One region of the Tigheibacillus halophilus genome, then DNA from elsewhere that is predicted to be linked to it. Evidence: riboswitches for the same ligand, from Rfam matches in the RefSeq annotation. Region 1 holds a riboswitch; each other region holds the start of a gene.
What was found. Region 1 has a riboswitch for thiamine pyrophosphate ahead of ACFSMW_RS18275 (lipoate--protein ligase family protein). Riboswitches for the same ligand answer to the same signal wherever they lie in the genome.
Positions count from the first base shown of each region.

Region 2: linked by a shared signal. The riboswitch ahead of thiT (energy-coupled thiamine transporter ThiT) and the one ahead of ACFSMW_RS18275 (lipoate--protein ligase family protein) in region 1 are both predicted to bind thiamine pyrophosphate.
Region 3: linked by a shared signal. The riboswitch ahead of thiM (hydroxyethylthiazole kinase) and the one ahead of ACFSMW_RS18275 (lipoate--protein ligase family protein) in region 1 are both predicted to bind thiamine pyrophosphate.

Region 1 covers NZ_JBHUIZ010000016.1:74,588-78,847, reverse strand. Annotated here, with positions in the region: gene ACFSMW_RS18285 (sensor histidine kinase) at 1-634, opposite strand, end outside; gene ACFSMW_RS18280 (response regulator transcription factor) at 631-1,302, opposite strand; TPP riboswitch at 1,726-1,833, shown strand; gene ACFSMW_RS18275 (lipoate--protein ligase family protein) at 1,942-2,757, shown strand; gene lipA (lipoyl synthase) at 2,768-3,721, shown strand; TPP riboswitch at 3,752-3,859, shown strand; gene ACFSMW_RS18265 (YkoF family thiamine/hydroxymethylpyrimidine-binding protein) at 3,965-4,260, shown strand, end outside.
Region 2 covers NZ_JBHUIZ010000003.1:459,342-463,601, reverse strand. Annotated here, with positions in the region: gene ybaK (Cys-tRNA(Pro) deacylase) at 169-621, opposite strand; gene ACFSMW_RS02830 (hypothetical protein) at 894-1,034, opposite strand; gene thiT (energy-coupled thiamine transporter ThiT) at 1,186-1,764, opposite strand; TPP riboswitch at 1,858-1,958, opposite strand; gene ACFSMW_RS02820 (M3 family oligoendopeptidase) at 2,028-3,818, opposite strand; gene ACFSMW_RS02815 (tetratricopeptide repeat protein) at 3,926-4,260, opposite strand, start outside.
Region 3 covers NZ_JBHUIZ010000009.1:49,405-53,664, reverse strand. Annotated here, with positions in the region: gene tenA (thiaminase II) at 163-852, opposite strand; gene ACFSMW_RS10935 (Lin0512 family protein) at 945-1,307, opposite strand; gene thiM (hydroxyethylthiazole kinase) at 1,356-2,156, opposite strand; TPP riboswitch at 2,315-2,416, opposite strand; gene truA (tRNA pseudouridine(38-40) synthase TruA) at 2,504-3,256, opposite strand; gene ACFSMW_RS10920 (energy-coupling factor transporter transmembrane component T family protein) at 3,284-4,081, opposite strand; gene ACFSMW_RS10915 (energy-coupling factor ABC transporter ATP-binding protein) at 4,078-4,260, opposite strand, start outside.

The DNA of each region.
Region 1 (4,260 bases):
GCTGTAATTGTTTATCCAAGCGATATTCCTGTAATTCAAAGGGATGTTGCGATGATTCCAGTGCAGTCAGCTTCAGCAGATTATCGCTGATTTTGGACAACCGTTCACTCTCTGTTTCAATAATAGATAAGTAGTGCACTCTCTCCTCAGCAGAGATATTTTCATTTTTCAATGCACGTGCGAATCCACTGATGGAAGTTAGCGGTGATTGTATTTCATGGGATACGTTTGAAACGAACTCCTGTCTCATTTGTTCAATCTGTCCCAACTCTTTAGACATATAATTGATATTGTCAATTATTTTTGAGAATGGATCACCCGAATGGTCATGACCAGGCAGTTTACTTATGTTCACATCATAATTCCCGCTGGCAATTTGTCTCATCGCATCAATAATAGTTTGAAAATAACGTGTTTGTTTTTCTTTCCATCCTGAAAAAAAGCGCGTCACCAAAAAAAGTATAGATCCAAACATCAAAAAACCAGCCAAAGAAATAATGAGTTGTGTGGTAAGTGGATTGAAGCTGACATTTAATAGGCTGAAAATATAGCCAATCAGATAAAAAGCGGCAATCCAGCACAAGGATAAGCAGAAGAGAACGACAAACGGAAAGAAAAAACGTTCTTTCTTCATTTCTTCAGCTCCAATCGGTAACCAAGACCTCGCACAGTACTGATTTGAAAGCCATGCTTGTCAGAAAACCTGTCCCGCAGCCGTTTAATATGAACATCAACCGTTCTTTCATCACCTTCATAGTCATAGCCCCATATCGTCTCGATGAGCTGCTCTCTTGTGAACGTTTTTCCTGGATAATTTGCAAGCAGAAATAATAGTTCGAATTCCTTTAAGGGCAAATCGACGGGCTGATTCTTGCATATCGCCTCGAAAGTTCTCCGTTTCAATACGATATCACCTAGTTTAACCTGCTGTGACATGGTGATCTGGTAGCGTTTAAGCAGTGCTTTCACCCGGGCCACAAGCTCAAGTGGTTCAAATGGCTTGACCAAATAATCATCCGTGCCCATATCGAATCCCTTCAGCTTTTGGGAAGTCTCTCTTTTGGCTGTAAGCATAAGCAATGGGAAATCATAAAAAACCCGCAGCTCCTGGCATAGCTCCCAGCCATCCATATTCGGCATCATGATATCCAATATGACCATATCAGCCTTAATAGATTCCAGCATTGCCAAAGCCTCGACGCCATCACTCGCTTCGTATACGTCAAACCCTTCATCGCGCAACAACAGCTTTATCAATTCTCTTATATGCACATCATCGTCAACGATTAAAATTTTCGCCATATGCATCCATTCCTTTATCCAAAATACCGAACGATTCAAACGTACTTTGTTATAGTAACCGAATCTAAGTCCATTTCCTGTGTGACTGATAGTATCTTACAATCAATTTATGAACTGAATATGAACTCCCTATTTATTATAATACAGGCTGACAAGCACATAAACACGGACGAAGATATGGGGAGCCAAGCTCATTATAGTGTCATACCAAATTTATTATCCTGTCACTTTGCTTTTTCCAAACCTGCCTTCCTCCCCTTATATACTTTCCCTTTTACCATTTGGTTTCATCATTTTCACATTTGATTTTTATATGGTGCAGCCTGACATTCAATTCCTCTGAAGATAGTATATTTTTCAATCTTTTCCTTTACATTCCATTCAAATCTCGTTATGATAAATTTAGAAAACTGCATACGGTAAAATTCGCACTAGGGGAGCTTGTATGATTAGCTGAGAAGAACAATTACGTTCTGACCCTTTGCACCCGATCTGGATAATACCAGCGTGGGGAAGTGCAGTCTTGTATTTATTAAACCAGTGATTAACTGACATGACTGCATTTCTTCCAAGAAATGCAGTTTTTTTATTAACACATAAATCCAACATGCAGCTTATCAAATAGGGAGGTGAGGAACAGTGACAGAAACATGGGGTTTTTTGGATAGTGGATTACACGACGCAGCTACCAATATGGCTCTGGACGAAGCTTTATTAAGATGGCACAGCCAGGGACGCATTCCCCCGACATTGCGGCTATATGGCTGGTCTCGTCCAAGCCTGTCCATTGGACACTTTCAAAAAATGGAATATATCGATTTCGATGGATTGCAAAAACATGGCTGCCAGCTTGTTAGGCGTCTGACTGGCGGAAGTGCTGTTCTGCACGACAATGAGCTTACATACAGCATTGTCATCTCTGAAAACCATCATGCCATCCCAACGTCAATTACAGAAGCTTATCATGTGTTATCAAAAGGAGTGCTTCAGGGCTACAGAAACTTAGGAATAGCAGCTTGCTATGCAACACCTGGGAGAGAACGTGATAAAAACATTACTGCTATATGTTTTGAAAAGACCGCTTACTATGAAATGGTTTTTGAAGGTAAAAAGATATCTGGAAATGCACAAACCCGCAAGCAAGGCACATTGCTCCAGCATGGATCCATTCCTATGAGCATCAATGCACATATGCTATTTGATTTGTTTGCTTTTCCATCTGAAGCAGTACGGCAAAAGAAGAAAAGCCAGTTCATTCAAAAAGCGATCACGATGGATCAAATCAAGCTAAAAAAGCATTCTTACGGCGAAGTGAAGCAAGCGTTTTATACCGGTTTCCAACATGGCCTGGATATATCTCTTCGCCCCATCGTATTAACAAATTCGCAATGGGAGGAAGTGCACTCTCTTGCAAAATCTAACTATCTTCTCGGAACGCTCATGGACGCCAAATAAAAAATCAGAGGTGAACATCATGGTGCAGCAAAAGGAATACATTCGCAAACCGGAATGGTTAAAAATTAAATTAAATACGAACAAATCCTATACTGGCTTAAAAAAATTAATGCGTGAAAAAAGATTGCATACGGTTTGCGAGGAAGCGAAATGTCCTAATATCCATGAATGCTGGAGTGAACGGCAAACTGCAACATTCATGATCCTTGGTGATACATGTACACGCGGTTGCCGCTTTTGTGCGGTCAAAACAGGGTTGCCCAATGAATTGGACTGGGGCGAGCCTGACAGAGTGGCAGACTCTGTCGCCATCATGGGGCTCAAACATGTGGTAGTCACAGCTGTGGCCCGGGATGACTTGAATGATGGAGGCGCAGCCGTATTTGCTGAAACGGTCAACGCCATCCGACAGAAGAATCCAGGTTGCACTATCGAGGTTTTACCTTCAGATATGAAAGGTGATTATGAAAGTTTATATACGCTAATGAACAGCAAGCCGGATATTTTCAACCACAATATCGAAACAGTACGTCGTTTGACAAAACGCGTACGCGCAAAGGCACAGTATGATCGTTCACTTCAACTCTTGCAGCGTGTCAAATTGATTGCACCGCACACACCAACGAAATCCAGCATCATGCTTGGCCTGGGTGAAACAAAAGAAGAGATTGTCCAGGCTATGGATGACTTGCTGGCTCATGGTGTTGACATTATGACGATTGGCCAGTACTTGCAGCCTACCAGAAAGCATTTATTTGTGGAAAAGTACTATCATCCGGATGAATTCGCTGAACTGAAGGAGATCGCCTTGAAAAAGGGATTCCGTCATTGTGAGTCCGGCCCGCTTGTCCGATCTTCTTATCATGCTGATGAACAAGTCAATCGCGGGTCAGCGCAACGTCGGATCCAATATATGAAGGGCTATGAAAAACAAACCGATGAAACAATTGATTTTACGTTCTGACAAAAACTTTTTCTTTTAAAAAAATCTATTCAATGACACCAGGGGAGCTGTACACGGCTGAGAAGGACAATCATTTTGTTCCGACCCTTTGCACCCGATCTGGATAATACCAGCGTGGGGAAGCGTAGTCAATCATGGGCATAAATCTATCACTTATACCCATCTACTAAACTACTGCATTCCTCGCGAATGCATTTTTTTACGTGTACAGTTCTCTTCTGCAAAAAACAGGAGGTATATAATATGTCAAACGAAGCATGTCATTCCGGCGAAATCGTGGGAGTAAGTTTTTCATTACACCCGATGTGCAACCAATTTATCGATATCATTTTAGGAACACTTGAGAAGGTGGATTCCACAAAAGTGTGGATGCGAACGGACGATGTGACGACCACCATCCGCGGCAAAGCAGTTCACGTATTTGATGTATCCAAAGCCATTTTCATAATCGCGGCACAAACAGGCGAACATATCGCTTATCAGGCAACCTACTCTATCGGCTGCCCGGGGGATGCTGCCGGGGATGTTTACCTTGCTGA
Region 2 (4,260 bases), on a different contig from region 1:
GTCTATGCGGATGAGCCAAATGCGGTGCGGAGATATTTATGCAAGTGTTGCAGAGATTTGGCATGTTGCATGAAGTGAAATCAGGCAGCGTGGCAGAATTCTTTAGAGAAGCCTAATAATTAGAGGACATCTTCGGGTTATTCAAAATGCTTCTCAACCCATGCAAAATCACATGGTAAGGTTTCCAAATACTGCATCTGTCATTTGCTGTAAGTCATCAGGTGACAGCTCTACTTGCAGGCCTCTTTTCCCAGCGGATATGATGATCGTATCTTGTGATTCAGCATCAGATGACAAATAGGTCGGATAGTGCTTTTTCATTCCGATGGGTGAACAGCCACCCCGGATGTAACCGGTTGTCTCCTCCAGTTTTTTCATCGGTAGCATGTCCACTTTTTTATTGTCACTGATTTTAGCGGCTGCTTTTAAATCCAACTCCCTCTCAGAAGGGATACACGCGATGATCACACCTGTTTTATCCCCCACGGCGGCCAATGTTTTAAAAATCTTGTGGTATGGTTTACCTGTTTTATCCGCCACTGACATAGCATCCAGGTGCTTTTCGTCCCATTGGTATTCATGAATATAATAATTGATTTTTTCTTTATCCAAAATGCGCATTACATTTGTTTTATGGATTTTTTTCTTTTTCAATTTCATTCCTCCCAAGTATCAGGATTATATAAAATTCGGCCTATAAATGAGACACGGTTAGCTACCGTTTAAAATATATGATCTCTTTTCTTGAAAAGCCTAAACAAAGCAATGTACCTGTTTCCTCTCCAAGTGGAACCATATATCCCTTCTATAATTTTTGCTCCTTGTCACGCTCACAGTATTTCCTGTTATATGAAATACCCCCATGATATGCCAAATCCCAAGTTAAAGGTTTGCTAATTCTTTTTCACTGCTGCCTCTTTTATCGCACATTCATTGCATAATAGTTTTCCATCCTTTTGCTCCCCATCAAAAAAACCATTTTCACAATAAACATTCTGACCACAACAATGGCATTGGCCAATTAGTTCTCTCATACAAATCCCTCCTGATGCTATTATACAATAAAAATGAAAACAGTTAATTCAATGATTCAGTATTCCATAAATTTTCTGTTCGATCATCCACAGAAAAAAGACTGCCATTTGAAACAGCAGTCGTTCGTGTGAGCGAAGAAGTATATTTCAGTCAGGCAGCAGCATGCAAAAGCGATTTCGGCTGCTTGTGAAACAGGAAAAAAATCGCAACTGTACAAATGATAAATGACGGAACCATGTACGATGCATTATAAACAAGTGAATAAATCCAAATATTATTCCAGCCTGCCGGCATAAATTTGGCAAAGAAAACGGCACCAGCGATCAGATGCGCGGCCATTCGTAAAATTGAACCAAGCAAAACGCCAAGCATGATGTAAGTGAAGTACGCTTTCTTATTGCCATGCTTGACAGCGTCTTTGATTTTAGCGGCGAATATACCTGCAAATCCAAGTACAGTAAATGCGACGGCGTAATCAATGAGGCCTTGCAATGGTACTAGTACATAACCTCCAAATGGAATCTGTAAGATTCCCCACAGAAATCCTGCCGTTAGCCCGCCTTTTAATCCCCAGCGGAATGCCACAATGAATATTGGAATCATTGCGAAGGAAATCGATCCTCCCTGGGCCCAAATTTTAAATTGCAAAAATGGTATCATATCAAGTGCCAATGCCAAAGCCGTAAAAATGGCTACTTCTATCATGAATAATGTCTTGTTAGAATTCATATCCCATCAATCCCCCTTTTTTTAAACACAAAAAAAGCAATGCCAGGGGAAGCTTTTCCTGATGGGGATTTCGCTCACGGCATTGCTATTATCCATCAAAAAAGCCACCATTCCTACGCTAGAATTAACTAACAGGTTCGAAGGGTCTGAACGCTATGTTCACTCTCAGCCATTTGGCTCCCCCTGAAGGCTTCTTGCATATTCGCTTTTCTTGTTACTTACATTGTAGCCTGTAAACACTTAAAAATCAAGCTGTATCGAAACTATTCTGTCAGTTTGAGAAATTCCTCCACATCCTCTACACATAGCTGAATAGCTTTTTCCCAAAAATCCGTTTTTGTCAGATCGACGTTCAGATGTTTTTTCGCCAAATCTTCCACTTTCATTCGGCCAGTATCCTGCAAAAGCGCAATATACGCATCCTCGAATTCGCTTCCTTGTTCCAAAGCGTGAGCATAGATGCCCAGGCTAAACAAATATCCGAACGTATATGGGAAATTGTAAAACGGTGTGCCGGTTTTGTGAAAATGCAGTTTTGACGCCCAAAACATTGGATCATATTCATCAAGCGCATCACAATAAGCTTCTTTTTGGGCTTCCAGCATCAATTCATTTAGTTTATCTACTGGTACCATACCAAGTTTTCTTTCTTCGTAAAATTTTAATTCGAATAGGAAGCGGGCATGGATGTTCATGAAGAAAGTGATTCCCCGTCGTACTTTGTCTTCTAGCAATACTACTTTTTCTTCTTTCGTCCCGGCCTGCTTCACAGCTGCATCTGCCAATATCATTTCAGCGAATGTTGAAGCAGTTTCAGCCACATTCATGGCGTAGCCTTGGTTCATGATGTGCAAATCATTCATCACATGCTGATGAAAACCGTGCCCCAGTTCATGTGCCAGCGTAGCGATATTAGACTTGGATCCGGAAAATGTCATGAAGATGCGGGTCTGCTTTTTATTTGGAAAACTGGTACAAAACCCTCCCGGGCGTTTGCCTGCTCTATCTTCGGCTTCTATCCAGCGGTTTTCGAAAGCCATTTTCGCAAAGTCGGCCATTTTCGGACTGAATTGTTTAAACTGTTCAACGATGAGATGTGCCCCCGACGTGAAAGAAACCTTTGTTTCATTTTTTCCTAATGGTGCCCCTATATCAAACGTACTTAATTTTTCCAAGCCGAGCAGTTTGGCTTTTCTATTTAAGAATGCCACAAATGGTGCTTTATTTTGTTCAATCGCCGCCCACATCGCGTCCAGTGTTGCCTGCTGCATACGATTGTTTGTCAGTGGTTCCTTCAATACATCATCCCAGCCGCGGTGTTGATACATCTGTAAACGGAAGCCAGCCAAATGATTCAACGTTTGCCCAAACAAGGACGCATTTTTTTGCCACTCGTTCTGGATTTTTTCAAACATATTTTTTCGCTTACGTCGCTCAGCACTGGACATCTGATTGGAGGCCTGGCCCATAGAATAATGTTTTGTTTTACCATTTTCCTCCACATTGACCTTCATACTGCCAACAACAGTTTCGTACATTTGATTCCACGCATGATAGCCATCGACTGCTAAATCATTGATCAATATTTCTTGATCCGAAGGCAATAATTCTTTGGCCTCACGCCTTGCTTCTGTAAGCGCAAAAGCAATTTCTTCCAATTCCGGGGTTTTTATCATTTTTTCCCAGGAAGCATCGTCAATTTCTTTTAGTTTTTGGTCGAGCTTCGTGCCAACAGCTCCCATCTTTGCGCTTAAATCACCGCGTTTCGCGACCAAAACAGCAGCATTGCTGTCATCCACGTCTTGGGCACTGAGACAGCTGATATAAGCGAAAACATCGCGCAGTCTTTTTCGAATTGGTGTCAACTGTTCTATAATGGATACCAGTTTCATTCCTGTAGCAGATGATGGATGAAATCGATCGATTTCATCCTTTACACTAGCTATCTCTTGCGTCAAAGCTGACATGGTATCCCTTAACTCCCCAGACTTGCTTCCTCCGGTAAAAATTTGATCCAAATCCCATGTTGGTATGTATTCCTCGGTTACTTCCATCCAATCTCTCCTCCTAGAAAAATATATTTTCATTATAACGATATATCTGACAAAAGACTAAAAACTAGACTTAAAAATAACAGACAACGCATAAAAGTTGTCTGTCCTTAAAATCCTTGCGATTTTTTGCTTTGTTCTACTAATTTATTTTCATATTTTCTTTTCTGTTTGGGCAGATGCATATCAAAAAAAGCAATGACATCTGCTAGGGCGTTCTCCAGCAGTTCTGGATCATTCGCAGCTTCAAGCGCCGCGATTGCTTTGTCATAAGTCTGTGCAGCACGGTTTATTTCTGATTTTTTCTTATGTTCCAGGCAATATCCGTATTGCATATAGATCATTCCCAGCTTCCGATTTTCACTCTGCTTACTGTCTGCATAAATTCGAATAGCATGCTCGTATAGGGGCAACGCCTCATCAAGCATTCCTTTATCAAAATAAT
Region 3 (4,260 bases), on a different contig from region 1:
AAAATGCCATAAGCTATCATATAACAAGCAAGGCGCGATGTCAAGTTTTATAAAGATTTTCTTTCTTTTGCAAAGGGTTGAGGTTGCTTCCTGTATATCCTGACCTTTTACATGTTTGAAAACCCTTCATATGTCCATTCAAAGACGATAAACAGTCGATATTTAAACAGTAGTTTTTGTATGCTCTCTTTCCGATAGCCACGTTTCAAAGCTGTAAGCCATCTCCCAGAAAGCGAGTTCGTATTCCTTGGATAAGATAAACTGTTGCTTTATCTTTTCTTTTTCAGCATTACTTGCTTCACTTGCTAGTGTATCTAACAAGTCGATCATTTCCTGCGTTGATTCCTGAAACCAATCACTTGCATACGTTTGTATCCAGTTTTCATAGATTTTTTCCTTCGGCTTAGCCTCTTTGTTTTTTAACCCTATATCTGCATATAGCCAGTAGCATGGAAGCATGGAAGCAACGATCTGTGCAAGACTGCCGGACAAAGCTGCACGATACATGTGTGATGTATAAGCATACGCTGTTGGAGCCGGTTTAAAGTTTTTGATGTCTTCGTCTGTAATATGCAAAAGCTTTGCATGTTCCTGGTGAACGGTAAGTTCTGCTTGTGCAGTCCTCCTTGCTTTATCAGCTAATTTCGCGGCGACACTAAAATCATCTGCATGCGCTGCTGCAAATGCATGTACCTTCCCATAATGCTTAAGGTAATAGATATCTTGCATAATATAGTTTTTAAATGTACTTAGCGGCAAATCGCCGCGGACAATTCCTTGGACAAATGGATGATGCAAGCTTAATTCCCAGCTATGTTTGGTTGCTTCCCTTAAGATTTCTGAAAAACGCATAAAAAATGCCCCCTTATTCGTTTATTTGATAAAAACCTTTGCCATGTTCGCCGGCTTGTCATGCCGCCAGCATAAACGTAACCAAAAATGAATCAGTAACCCACTTCAACAACAGCGTTCACAATATACATCAAATCATTTGTATCTTGTTGCTCTTCGAGAAAAATGCCGCTCGTTGTGGCCAAACCGCCTTCCAGTACTTCAACTGACACCGTGCCATATGGAATCATCTGCTTGATCTTTTCTTTATCCAGTTTGTTACGGTCTCTGGGAATACCAAGTTTTACATTCACTTTCATTGCTTGCAGATTTCCATTCGGAAGTATCTTCTTCATGCCTGGCATGGAATTATAATGAATGGCATCGATCACAGCCCTTTCTGCTGCTACATTAACATCCTGCCCGTGCACATCAATACCAGTACCGGTTTCAATAAATAAAAGCGTTTCCATCATTGCTTCTTCCTCCTTTTCAATGCGTAGTCAGCCAGCTCTTTACCGGAATCAAAACACTTTCCTTTCTTCTTCCATTTCCTGTATGCGTTGATACCCCTTCACCTTCTCTTGGTCCAAGGCGTACAACTGATCAAGCAATGCTGGAATAAAAGTCCCTGGGCCTTCAGCTGTTTTCATTGCCAGCTCTGCTGCGATACCATAGCTGGCTGTGGCCCAAACAGCCGCTTCATACATGTCTTGAGTGACACTTGCAAACGCTCCGACGATCGATGTTAGCAGGCATCCGCTTGCAGTGATGTTTTGGAGCATTGGATGGCCATTATCACAAAGGGTCCTTCTCGAACCATCCGAAATTACATCTGTTTTTCCAGTTGCAATGACAATCGTTTTATATTTTTCAGCAACCGCAGCTGCCACATTAGGATCATTTTTTTCAATTGGTGAATCAGGTCCTTTCGTCTCTTTCAAAACATTTCCTAACACAGCAATCTCACCGGCATTTGCCTTGATAACTGCCAATTTCACAGTGCTTAATATTTCTGCAATGACTTCGGTTCTAAAAGTAGTTGCACCAGCAGCGATAGGGTCCAATATGACAGGCACCCCTGCATCATTAGCTGTTTTACCTGCTTTTAACATTGCTTCAGCCCGATCCTCAGTCAGTGTGCCCAAATTCAGTACGACCGCATCGGCATGACGTGCCATTTCCTCCGCTTCTCTTGGAGTATGCGACATAGCAGGCGAAGCACCAATCGCTATCAATCCGTTTGCTGCAAAGTTTGTTGCAACCTCATTTGTAATGTTAAAAATGAACGGGCTGTTTTCTCTTATTTTGGCAATATAATCCATGTTCAACCACTCCTCAAATGAATGTTTAATCAAGAATTCATGACGACAGGACAGTTTCAATAAGTCATCTGTTACAAAGCCTCACCAACCTTCCTGCGCTTGAGTAGAAAATAAAAAAACACCCCAGAAATGGAGTGGTTTATGATACAAGAATAGTATACATGCCATCTCCACTTTCCTACGCTAGTTCGAACTAGATCAGGTTCAAAGGGATCAAGACGCTGTCTTATCTCAGCCAAATGGCACCCCTAGTGGACTGTTTTATTTATTTGTCTTTACTTTACCTTATTTTCTGAATGATGCAAAGTAAAATGATTGCTAGTTTTAATTTACAGCAGATTTACAGATCATTTTACCCGATCATACACGACATGCCACAAATATAACCCCTCCGGTGGTACAGTCTTGCCTGCCAGGCGACGATCCTTTTTTGCAAAAAGATCTGGTATATCTCCCGCTTCCATATTACCCTGCCCGATATCCAGCAATGTGCCAACCAAAATGCGTACCATATTATAAAGATAACCGCTCCCCCGGAAGATGAAAATAAGTTCATTGCCATGCTCTTCGCAGGAGACTTCAAACAGCGTTCTTTCTTTACTTCCTTTTGCTGTTGATTTGGCAGAGGAGAAGGTCGTGAAGTCGTGGGTACCTTCAAAACAGCTGCAGGCACGCTGGACTCGCCCTACATCTAATGTATAAGGAAAATGGTAGGCATAATGACGCTTGAATACATCTGGTTCCTTGGAGCGTGAAACCACGTAATGGTATTCCTTCTCCACCACATCAAAACGGGCATGAAAGGTATCTGGTACACGCATCGCATCTTTAATAAAGATATCATGAGGTACCATGGCATTCAACGCTTGTTTCCAGCTTGCTGCAGACATGATGTTATCCGTCTCAAAATGGATGACTTGGCCTAGCGCATGTACACCACTATCAGTTCTGCCGGAAGCGTAAATGCGAACGGGTTTCCCCTTGTGTATCTTTGTCAGCACCTTTTCAATTTCTCCTTGTACTGTTCGCTTTCCCGGCTGGATTTGATAGCCAGCAAAACCGCTGCCATCATAACTGATCACACATTTGATTTTAGACATGCCTTTCTTTCCTCCTGCAGCAATCTTTTATGATCTTACAAAAAATAATACAATGATAACGGCGATAAATAATATATATATAGCAATATCTATACCGCTTATCTTCAATTCCCGCAGTTTAGAGCGTCCTTCTCCCCCTTGGTACCCTCTTGCCTCCATCGCCATGGCAAGCTCCTCAGCACGCTTAAATGCACTGACAAACAAGGGAACTAGCAACGGGACAACCGCTTTGATCCGCTCTTTGATCGGACCCGTGCGGAAATCGACACCTCTGGAGGCTTGCGCCTTGGATATTTTTTCTGTTTCCTGCATTAAGGTGGGAATGAACCGCAAAGAAATGGACATCATCAGGGCGAGCTCATGCACCGGGAATTTCACTTTTTTCAGAGGACCTAGCATGACTTCGATGGCATCGGTAATTTCGATCGGCGTTGTCGTCAGGGTCAACAGCGAAGTGACGACAATCAACAAAAAGAAACGCATGGAAATAGCAAAGCCCTGTATGATGCCCCCTGTATACACTTTGAATGAAAATATTTCAAACGCTACAGCCCCCTCCTTCGTAACAATCAGATGCAGTAAAAAGGTAAACACGATCAGAAACCAAATTGGCGTCAGCCCTTTTAAAATGTAACGGATCGGCACACGTGACATCAGTACACTCAACACAGCGAATATTGTAAGCAACGCATAGCTTGCAAGGTTATTAGCAAAAAACACAAAGATGACGAAAAAGAAAATGATCGTTATCTTTGTTCGGGGGTCGAGCCGGTGGACAACTGATCTTCCAGGAACATATTGGCCGATAATCATCATATTATTCATTGCCTGTCCCCCTTTTTCACAATCGCACAAATTTGCTCTGCCAGCCGACCTGGCGTCTGGTGTTCGAAAGGAAGGTCAATTGCAAATTTTTTCTCGAACTGATGGATGAAAGAAATGATTTCAGGGACATCCAAATGGACGGCATTCAAAGCACCTTCCTGGGTCAATATCTCAGCAGG